Regions from separate parts of the Streptococcus sp. HMSC073D05 genome, predicted to be linked through region 2. Evidence: predicted binding sites of a transcription regulator. Region 2 holds the regulator's gene; each other region holds the start of a gene.
The links. The regulator Rex, encoded in region 2, represses fermentation and respiration genes when NADH is low (regulators of the CRP and FNR family bind a similar motif). The targets are predictions, from matches to a motif close to TTGTGAANTANTTCACAA.
Positions count from the first base shown of each region.

Region 1: a site for Rex is predicted at 2,111-2,128, ahead of HMPREF2832_RS03105 (formate/nitrite transporter family protein). Genes of this name have one in related genera too.
Region 3: a site for Rex is predicted at 1,525-1,542, ahead of adhP (alcohol dehydrogenase AdhP). Genes of this name have one in related genera too.

Region 1 covers NZ_KV807487.1:86,365-89,646, forward strand. Annotated here, with positions in the region: gene clpX (ATP-dependent Clp protease ATP-binding subunit ClpX) at 1-525, shown strand, start outside; gene yihA (ribosome biogenesis GTP-binding protein YihA/YsxC) at 537-1,139, shown strand; gene HMPREF2832_RS03100 (glucosaminidase domain-containing protein) at 1,289-1,993, shown strand; gene HMPREF2832_RS03105 (formate/nitrite transporter family protein) at 2,150-2,947, shown strand; ribosomal protein L10 leader region at 3,009-3,143, shown strand; gene rplJ (50S ribosomal protein L10) at 3,182-3,282, shown strand, end outside.
Region 2 covers NZ_KV807489.1:86,627-89,908, reverse strand. Annotated here, with positions in the region: gene HMPREF2832_RS03810 (class A sortase) at 1-137, shown strand, start outside; gene HMPREF2832_RS03805 (hypothetical protein) at 307-585, shown strand; gene radC (RadC family protein) at 640-1,323, shown strand; gene HMPREF2832_RS03795 (redox-sensing transcriptional repressor Rex) at 1,525-2,172, opposite strand; gene HMPREF2832_RS03790 (DUF4649 family protein) at 2,302-2,517, opposite strand; gene HMPREF2832_RS03785 (DUF1831 domain-containing protein) at 2,519-2,866, opposite strand; gene HMPREF2832_RS03780 (cysteine desulfurase family protein) at 2,876-3,282, opposite strand, start outside.
Region 3 covers NZ_KV807498.1:17,118-20,399, reverse strand. Annotated here, with positions in the region: gene HMPREF2832_RS07175 (NCS2 family permease) at 1-427, opposite strand, end outside; gene HMPREF2832_RS07170 (Cof-type HAD-IIB family hydrolase) at 603-1,415, shown strand; gene adhP (alcohol dehydrogenase AdhP) at 1,606-2,628, shown strand; gene HMPREF2832_RS07160 (PTS sugar transporter subunit IIB) at 3,002-3,282, shown strand, end outside.

The DNA of each region.
Region 1 (3,282 bases), on a different contig from region 2:
CAAGTGGATACCAAGAATATTCTCTTCATCGTAGGTGGGGCTTTTGACGGGATCGAAGAAATTGTCAAACAACGTCTTGGTGAAAAAGTCATCGGTTTTGGTAAAAACAATAAAGCCATTGATGAATCAAGCTCTTACATGCAAGAAATCGTTGCAGAAGATATTCAAAAATTCGGGATTATCCCAGAATTGATCGGACGTCTTCCAGTCTTTGCTGCTCTTGAGCAATTGACAGTTGACGATCTTGTCCGTATTCTCAAAGAGCCACGCAATGCCTTGGTAAAACAATACCAAACCTTGCTCTCTTATGATAACGTTGAATTGGAATTTGATGATGAAGCCCTTCAAGAGATTGCCAATAAAGCTATCGAAAGAAAAACAGGAGCTCGTGGACTTCGCTCCATTATCGAAGAAACGATGATGGATGTCATGTTTGAAATTCCAAGTCAAGAAGATGTCAAACTTGTTCGAATTACAAAAGAAGCTGTAGATGGAACTGAAAAACCAATTCTCGAAACAGCCTAGAAAGATAAAATATGGAAATTAACACACATAATGCGGATATCCTCTTAAGCGCTGCAAATAAGAGTCATTATCCTCAAGATGAAATTCCAGAAGTTGCACTTGCCGGTCGATCCAATGTCGGCAAGTCTTCTTTTATTAATACTCTCTTAAATCGAAAAAACCTGGCCAGAACATCTGGCAAACCAGGAAAAACTCAATTGCTCAATTTCTTCAATATTGATGATAAACTCCGCTTGGTAGACGTACCTGGTTATGGCTATGCACGTGTCTCTAAAAAAGAACGCGAGAAGTGGGGACGGATGATTGAAGAATACCTCACCAGCCGTGAGAACTTAAAAGCAGTCGTTAGCCTAGTCGATTTTCGTCACGAACCTTCAGCAGATGATGTCCAGATGTATGAGTTCTTAAAATATTATGAGATTCCTGTGATCTTAGTTGCTACCAAGGCAGATAAGATTCCGCGTGGAAAATGGAACAAACACGAATCGATCATCAAGAAAAAACTAGATTTTGATCCTGCTGACACCTTTATTGTCTTTTCTTCTGTAACCAGGGAAGGACTAGAGAAGTCATGGGATGCTATTTTAGAAAATGCGTTTTACGAAATAAATTGAAATGACATGAAAATGTCATTTTTGTTTTGGATTTATCTCGCAATTGTAATACAAGTGTAATATAAGTGCCTTTGTTATCTTCTATTTATATGGTATAATCTCTATAAAGATAAAAGATGATAAAAAATTAATTGGAGATAAATTATATTATGAAAAAGAAAATACGGAATAAAGCGAAATTATTTGGTTTGTTCGTTTCTGTATTAGCAGTGGGGACATTTGCTGCTGCTATGAGCGAACACGTCACATCAGTTGGTGCTAATGATGGAACTTACCAAGCTTATTCAGACCCTACTGAAGCTTTCATCTCACAAATTGGTGAGTCAGCTCGTCAGCTCGGTCAAGAGAATGACCTTTATGCTTCCGTTATGATCGCACAAGCCATCCTTGAAAGTGGTTCAGGTCAGTCTGGCTTGTCTTCTTATCCACATTACAACCTTTTCGGTATTAAAGGAAGTTATGCTGGTCAATCCGCAGTGATGCAAACTTGGGAAGATGACGGTGCAGGAAATGCGTATATAATTAATGATGCTTTTCGTTCTTACCCATCTTACTACGAATCATTGCAAGATTACGTAGCTGTATTGAAACAAGGACATTTTGCAGGTGCTTGGAAGAGCAACACCTCTAGTTACCAAGATGCAACTGCAGCTTTGACAGGTGTTTATGCGACAGACACAAGCTACTATGCAAAACTTAATAACATCATTGAAACCTATAATTTAACTCAATACGATTCACCAAATGTTCAAGGTGGTATTACAGGTTCCGTATACAATCCATATCGCCAACAGTTCACTTCACAAGAAATCTTGAATTTGGATATCGCTTGGGCGAACCGTTTAAATTATTAAAACTAAGACAGGCATCTGCCTGTTTTTTATTATGTCTTGCTATATGATTTAAAACGTATATGTTGTAAATTTAAGAATTCTTCCTGAAAACCTTTTCATTCTTTTCTCTCTATGTTATAATGATTTTATTCACAAACATTATATAAGGAGAATATTATGTCTGAATCTAATTTTATTCAAAAAGTTGGAGCGGCGTGTAATAAGAAGGAAGATCTCTATCAGAAATCTAAAACGCGCTATGCAGTCCGTTCTATTTTTGCTGGTGGATTTCTCACTTTAAGTACTGCGGTCGGAGCTGTTGCAGCTGACTTATTAAATACCTTTGTACCTGGATCGGGTCGTTTTCTATTTCCATTCATCTTTGCCTGGGGCTTGGTTTACCTCTTATTCTTAAATGCGGAATTAACCACCTCAAATATGATGTATTTGACAGCGGGAACCTATCTAAAGAAGATCCATTGGAAGAAAGCATTGGAGATTCTTCTTTATTGTACCTTCTTTAATTTAATTGGTGCTTTGATCGTAGCTTTTCTGTTCAATCAAACAACAGCCTTTGCTCATATTGATCCAAAAGGATTCCTGGCTACGGTAGCAGAAAATAAACTCCAACGAAGCAATCAAGTGGTATTCTTTGAAGGGGTTATTGCCAATATCTTTGTAAATATTGCTATCCTTTCTTATTTATATTTCAAAGATGAAACAGCGAAGGTGCTCTTAGCTCTCTCTGCTATTTATATGTTTGTCTTTATGACCAATGAACACTTGGCGGCTAATTTTGCTTCCTTCTCATTATTAAGCTTTAATCCAGTTTCTAGCCAATTGCCACATTTTGAATTTTTAAATATATTACGTCACTATGGTGTCACCTTCTTTGCCAACTGGGTAGGAGGAGGAGTCCTCATGGGACTAGCCTATGCTTGGTTGAATAACATCAAGAGTCTCTACAACGATTAAAAAATATAAAAAAAGTTTGAAAAAGTACTTGCATTCTTTTTTAAAATGTGATAGACTAGTTTACGGTTTGAAAAAACTGCCTAAGACAGTAGGGGAGCTCGACTCATAAAAATCCTACCGAGGACAAAACGTATCAATTAAAAGAAGCGTATTGTACTTTCGTGTCTAGGTTTGGGCGCGTTTTTCTTTTGGAAAAATTCCCCAAGCAAAATAATTACGGAGGTGAACACACTAATGAGTGAAGCAATTATTGCTAAAAAAGCGGAACTTGTTGACGTAGTAGCTGAAAAAATGAAAGCTGCTGCATCTATCGTCGTTGTAGATTCTCGCGGTTT
Region 2 (3,282 bases):
TGGTGACCTGTGAGGATGCTGCAGCGACTTACCGTACGATTGTAAAAGGAAATTTGGAAACCTCTGTTGACTATGACAAGGCTCCAAAAGACATCCTGGATTCATTCAGCAAGTCTTATAATCAAATGCAACTTTAAGAAAATAAAGCCCGAGACAGAAATGTCTGGGCTTTTTCTATGTAGGAAGCTAGGAGAAATTCTTGTAAAATTGTAAGAGATTGGTAATATAATGTAAGGAACTTGTCATAATATTAAGGGAAAATCAGTATATAATAAAGGGGAAAGAGTATGATAAGGAGGTAGAATAGTGACAAAAGAGCGAATTTATCATCTCTTGCATCATTTCTATAATCTCTTAGTAAACGATTTTCCACGAAATGGTTTAATTACGAAAGGAATCTATGAAGTAGAGCAGGTCTACCAAGCTTTAGAGGCCATTCCTCAGAGCCAGGAGTACTTGATTCGCTGTGAAATTCAACAGTTTTTAAAAGAGCTTGAACAAGTTCAAACAGGTTACCAGATCCGCTTTAATAAAGATGAAGTCTTAGTGTTAGATGATTTGAAGGAAGAAATCGCCTGTAAATAATGCAAGGTCGTCGTTTTCTCTATTTATTACGAATTAATAAGTGAGGAGGAAATTATGTACGACATATCATTTATTGAACCATCTTTGCTTCCTAGAGAACGTTTGGTTTCTGAAGGGGTAGATAAGCTGAGTCATCAAGAATTGCTATCCATTCTCTTACGGACAGGTAATAAGAAAAAAAGCGTTTATGAGATTGCACAAGGTCTTTTGAGTTCGGTTAATAGTTTAAAGGAGTTAAGTCAATTAACCCTAGAGGAGCTACAGGAAATCTCAGGTATTGGCCGGGTGAAGGCCATCGAACTTCAGGCTGTGATTGAGTTTGGACGAAGGATTCATAAAGACGAATTGATGAGTTCTGAACAGATCATGAGCAGCCAGAAATTGGCCCATAAAATTCAACAGGAAATCGGCCATAAGAAACAGGAGCACCTGGTTGCCCTCTATTTAAATACGCAGAATGAAATTATTCATCAGCAGACCATTTTTATTGGAACCGTGAATCGAAGTATTGCGGAGCCACGTGAAATCCTGCATTATGCACTGAAGCACATGGCAACCTCTATCATCTTGGCTCACAATCATCCATCTGGTGCCGTATTTCCCAGTAAAAATGATGATGAAGTAACGCAACGAGTTTTAGAGGCCTGTGAAGTGATGGGTTTAACCCTATTGGATCACTTGATTGTATCTGAAGAAAACTATTATAGTTACCGTGAAGAGACAGATTATTTGGTATAAAAAAGAGAGTGGGACAGAAATCAGTAATTCGTTAGAATTCGATTTCTTTGTCCCGCCTCCGCACAGTTGAGTAGGGCTGTAAAAGCTGATGAAATCAGCGTAGTAGAGCCCACTCAACCACTGCATCTTGCTCGATAATCCAAGACAATTGAGAGGCTAGGACTTTTGTCCCAGCCTCTTTTCTTGTTAATGTATAAATCTTTATTCTTCGTTTTTTCGCATGAAATAAAGGAGTGTTTGCAATTCACTGGTGAGATCGACATATTGGACGACGACGTCTTTAGGAACTGTCAGATGGACCGGAGAAAAGCTTAGAATTCCTTTGACACCGGCATCTACTAAAAGACTAGCCACTTCCTGCGCTTTAATACTTGGGACAGTTAAAATTGCTGTTTGAATGCCTTCTTTTTTGAGATTCTCTTTGATCGTAGAAATCCCATAAATGGGGATCCCATCCTTACTTTTGGTATTAATCAGTTCATGATCATCTACATCAAAAGCCATGACAATTTTCATCTTATTGCGTTCATGGAAGCGATAGTTGAGGAGCGCACTTCCCATATTTCCGATCCCCACAATAGCGACATTGGTAATAGCATTATCATTTAAGAGATCCGCAAAGAAGTTCATCAGTTTTTTTACGTCATAACCAAATCCCCGTCTTCCTAATTCACCAAAATAAGAAAAATCTCGGCGAACGGTAGCAGAGTCAATCCCAATTGCATCAGCAATTTGCTTGGAATTGGCGCGCTCTATTTTTTCAGAGTTAAAGCGTTTAAAAATGCGGTAGTAGAGCGATAAGCGTTTTGCTGTTGCGCGTGGAATTGGAGTATTTTTATCATGTTTCACAATATCACAACCTTTCCCTCTTATTGTATAGGAAGATTGTGAAAAAATCAACTATCTAAAGCGGTTTTTAAAAAATATTTTTGTCTAAAGAAAAAGCTGATGGCGATGGAGAGTTCCATCAGCATCAGCTTAGTTTTCAGCTTGTTCTACCTTTTTCAAAAAAGCATAAAGTCCATCGACTCGTCCTGTATAGGGGAGCTTTTCCCCCTTGTATTCAATGGATACGATTGAGTAAGAGTCAGGCAAGGTTACACAGCCTGAAAAAGCTAGGATACAGGCTGCAAGGTCAGGATAAGTAGTCGTTCGTTCTACTTGGTAAGCATCGATATAAGTTAGGGTTACCATATTAGGCCTCTGTTTTGTTGAAAATTTCTCTTTCGACAAGACTATCCATTAAGAAATAGAATTTTTGTTGGATAATGTCATTTTCTGGATTTTTAAAGATATTAACCAGGCGAAGTCCAGACTTGTCTGTAATATTGATCTTAAAACCTGTCAAATCTTTATTGAAAATAATTTTAAGTAGGAAGCCTTCGCCGCTATTTGGAACGGCTTCGAGCAAACGATTTAACTCGTAATTTCCAACTTTGGTAACAGCGAATGTATTGTCACGTAAGGTATATTTTTTAACATTTGGGTGTAGACTATAGGTATATTTGCAGTCTTTCAATGAAACACTTGTTTCAAAAGCCATATTGTTCTCCTATGATAAAATTTCTTTAAGTTTTGAGAGGAAGTCTTGAATCTCCTCTACGGTATTGAGTTCTGAAAAACTAATTCGAAGGGATTCTTTTAGGCGTGAGCTATCTTTTCCATAGAGCGCCTCAAGGACATGGCTGGGTTGAACTGTACCAGCGGTACAAGCAGAACCTGTAGAGACAGAAATTCCAGCAAGATCGAGTCGCATCAGTAAAACGTCATTTTGGACACCTGGAAAGCCAAGATTCCAAACAAATGGAAGATGATCTTCATTCGCATTAACGTAGTAGTCGTAGGCTGCTAAACCATTGACTAGTTCTTGGCCGAGTTTTTGAACCTGGTTGAAATTTTCTTCTTGATGAAGTGTAGCTTGCTGAAGCGCGGTTGCCATCCCGACAATAGAAATGAGAT
Region 3 (3,282 bases), on a different contig from region 2:
CCAAGAAAATCCCGATCCCCGCTGAAATAGCAGAGCGAAGAGCAGTCGGAATCGATTCGATGATCATCTTCCGAACTTTTGTCAATGTGATAATCAATGAAATCACACCACAAATGAAGACCATTCCCAAAGCTTCCTGCCATGAGTAGCCCATACCAAATACAACGGTAAAGGTAAAGAAGGCATTCAAGCCCATTCCTGGTGCTTGTGCATACGGTAAATTGGCATAAAAAGCCATCATCAAGGTTCCGACAACAGATCCAATAATCGTTGCAAGGAAGACCCCTTGAGCTGGCATACCTGTTTGTGACAACATTTGCGGATTTACGAAGAGGATATAACTCATCGCAAAAAAGGTTGTCAAACCAGCAAGAACCTCTGTTCGAACAGTGGTTCCATGTTCTGAAAGTTTAAAAAACTTATCCATTTCAGAATAAACTCCTTTTTCATCATTCTCGCTCCCAATCAATTTGCGAACGTTATTTCTATTTTACCAAAAGATCTTTCGCCTTTCAAGAAATCCTACTTCTCTTCTCGATTTTTGAGCGCTTTTCCGATTTTTCTGATATAATGGTCTCATTCTTCTCGAAAGGAACTGAAATATGCATAAAAAGATGATCGCTCTGGATCTAGACGGTACCCTCTTAAATTCCGAAAGCAAATTGAGCGACTTTACCATTGATACGATTAAAAAAATTAGTGCTCTAGGACACAAAGTGATTATTACAACAGGACGTCCCTACCGTATGGCGCATACCTACTACAAACAACTAGAGCTCAATACTCCGATGATCAATTTTAACGGCTCCCTTACGCATCTACCTGAGAAAAAATGGGCAGATGAACAATGTTTGACTTTAGATAAAAAATACCTGTTAGATATGGTCGCTAACCGAGACACTATCCAAGCGGACTTTATAGCAGGCGAATACCGCAATAAATTCTTTATTACCGATCCAAATGAGCACGTTGCAGACCCTAAATTATTCGGTATTGAATCTTTCCAACCAGAAAATCAATTCAATCCCGAGCGGGTAACGAGCGACCCAAACTGTATCCTCTTTCAAACGAAAGCGGAAGACAAATATGCTCTGGCAGATGAAATGAATCGTCATTATGACTACAATCTGTCTATCAATACTTGGGGTGGTCCCTTAAATATTCTGGAATGCAATCCAAAAAATGTGACCAAAGCTTCTGCTCTGAACTACCTTCTGGATAAACTCAATATGGATCAGAAGGATTTGATTGCCTTTGGAGACGAGCACAACGATACCGACATGCTAGCTCTCGCTGGTCATGGATACGCCATGAAAAATGCCAGCTCCGTCCTTCTCCCTTATGCAGACTCCGTCACAGATTTCACGAATAACGAAGATGGTGTCGCGCGTCAACTCATTCAATTATTCTTATAAAACTAACAGACATGAGTTATCCCCTCATGTCTTTTTCTGCGCCAAATCCTTAATCGGTTAATCAATACCCCCCTTTTTTTCCATTTTTTTCATTGCCTCGTCATCTGGTTTGTGATATTATTAACATAATTATTAAAGAAGCGTTTTCAAAAATTCTAAACCGCTTCTCGTTCACTTAAGGAGGAACAAAATGAAAGCTGTTGTTGTAAATCCAGAAGGTACTGGTGTTGAAATCGTTGCAAACAAAGACATGCGTCCACTTGAAACAGGGGAAGCACTTATTCAAATCGAATACTGTGGTGTCTGCCACACTGACTTGCACGTTGCTCACGGGGACTTCGGTAAAGTTCCAGGCCGTGTTCTTGGACACGAAGGAATCGGTATTGTTAAAGAAATTGCTCCAGATGTCAAGAGCCTAAAAGTTGGGGATCGTGTCAGTGTCGCATGGTTCTTCGAAGGATGTGGAACTTGTGAATACTGTACAACTGGTCGCGAAACTCTTTGCCGTACTGTAAAAAATGCTGGTTACTCTGTTGATGGAGGAATGGCTGAACAATGTATCGTTACTGCAGATTACGCAGTGAAAGTACCTGAAGGATTAGATCCAGCCCAAGCTTCTTCTATTACGTGTGCAGGTGTTACCACTTACAAAGCCATCAAAGAAGCCAAAGCTGAACCAGGACAATGGATCGTTATCTATGGAGCTGGTGGACTTGGAAACTTGGCTGTTCAATATGCTAAGAAAGTCTTCAATGCACATGTCATCGCTGTCGATATCAACAATGATAAACTAGAATTGGCGAAAGAAGTTGGTGCAGACTTTGTCATCAACGGTCGCGAAGTCGAAGATGTCCCAGGATTGATCAAAGAAAAAACAAATGGTGGAGCTCACTCTGCTGTCGTAACAGCTGTTTCTAAAGTAGCTTTCAACCAAGCAGTAGATTCTGTTCGTGCAGGTGGCCGCGTGGTCGCAGTTGGTCTTCCTTCTGAAATGATGGACCTCAGCATTGTGAAAACTGTATTAGATGGTATCCAAGTCATTGGTTCTCTTGTAGGAACTCGTAAAGACTTGGAAGAAGCTTTCCAATTTGGTGCAGAAGGCTTGGTAGTCCCTGTCGTTCAAAAACGTCCAGTAGAAGATGCTGTCAAAGTATTTGACGAAATGGAAGCCGGAACCATTCAAGGACGTATGGTACTTGATTTTACAAACTAAACAACTGAACCTACAGGACTAGCCCAACTGGGCTAGTCTTTTTGAGTGCTCTCAATCACTCTATTTTACAATTTATTATATATTTATTTCTGTTTTCGAGAATATCGTTTGATTCTTGGAATCTTTTCATTGAGAACAAAATCCTATAAAACATATCTATTATTGATTTTTTAAGCATCAACAAGTAATAAACAAAATTCATTCAAGAGCATTCTTTTTCTATCTAACGATAATTTAACATAATAAATCAATGTTTTTACATCGAGATTTTGATAGAAAAATTGACTTAAGTGTGGAAACGATTTATAATAAAGTAGCTTAAAGTTTTCTTAAACTGAAAGTCAAACAAATTTTATAAGGAGGAATGTCAATAATGAGTATTGGTATCATTATTGCTAGCCACGGTGAATTTGCAGCTGGAATCCACCAATCTGGCTCGATGATCTTTGGGGATCAAGAGAAAGTTCAAGTGGTTACGTTCATGCCAAGTGAAGGCCCGGATGATCTCTATGCTAAATTTAATGCAGCTGTTGCCGCATTTGATGCAGAAGATGAAGTCTTGGTTTTGGCTGACCTTTGGAGTGGTTCTCCATTTAACCAAGCAAGTCGCGTCATGGGAGAAAATCCAGATCGTAAATTTGCGATCATTACAGG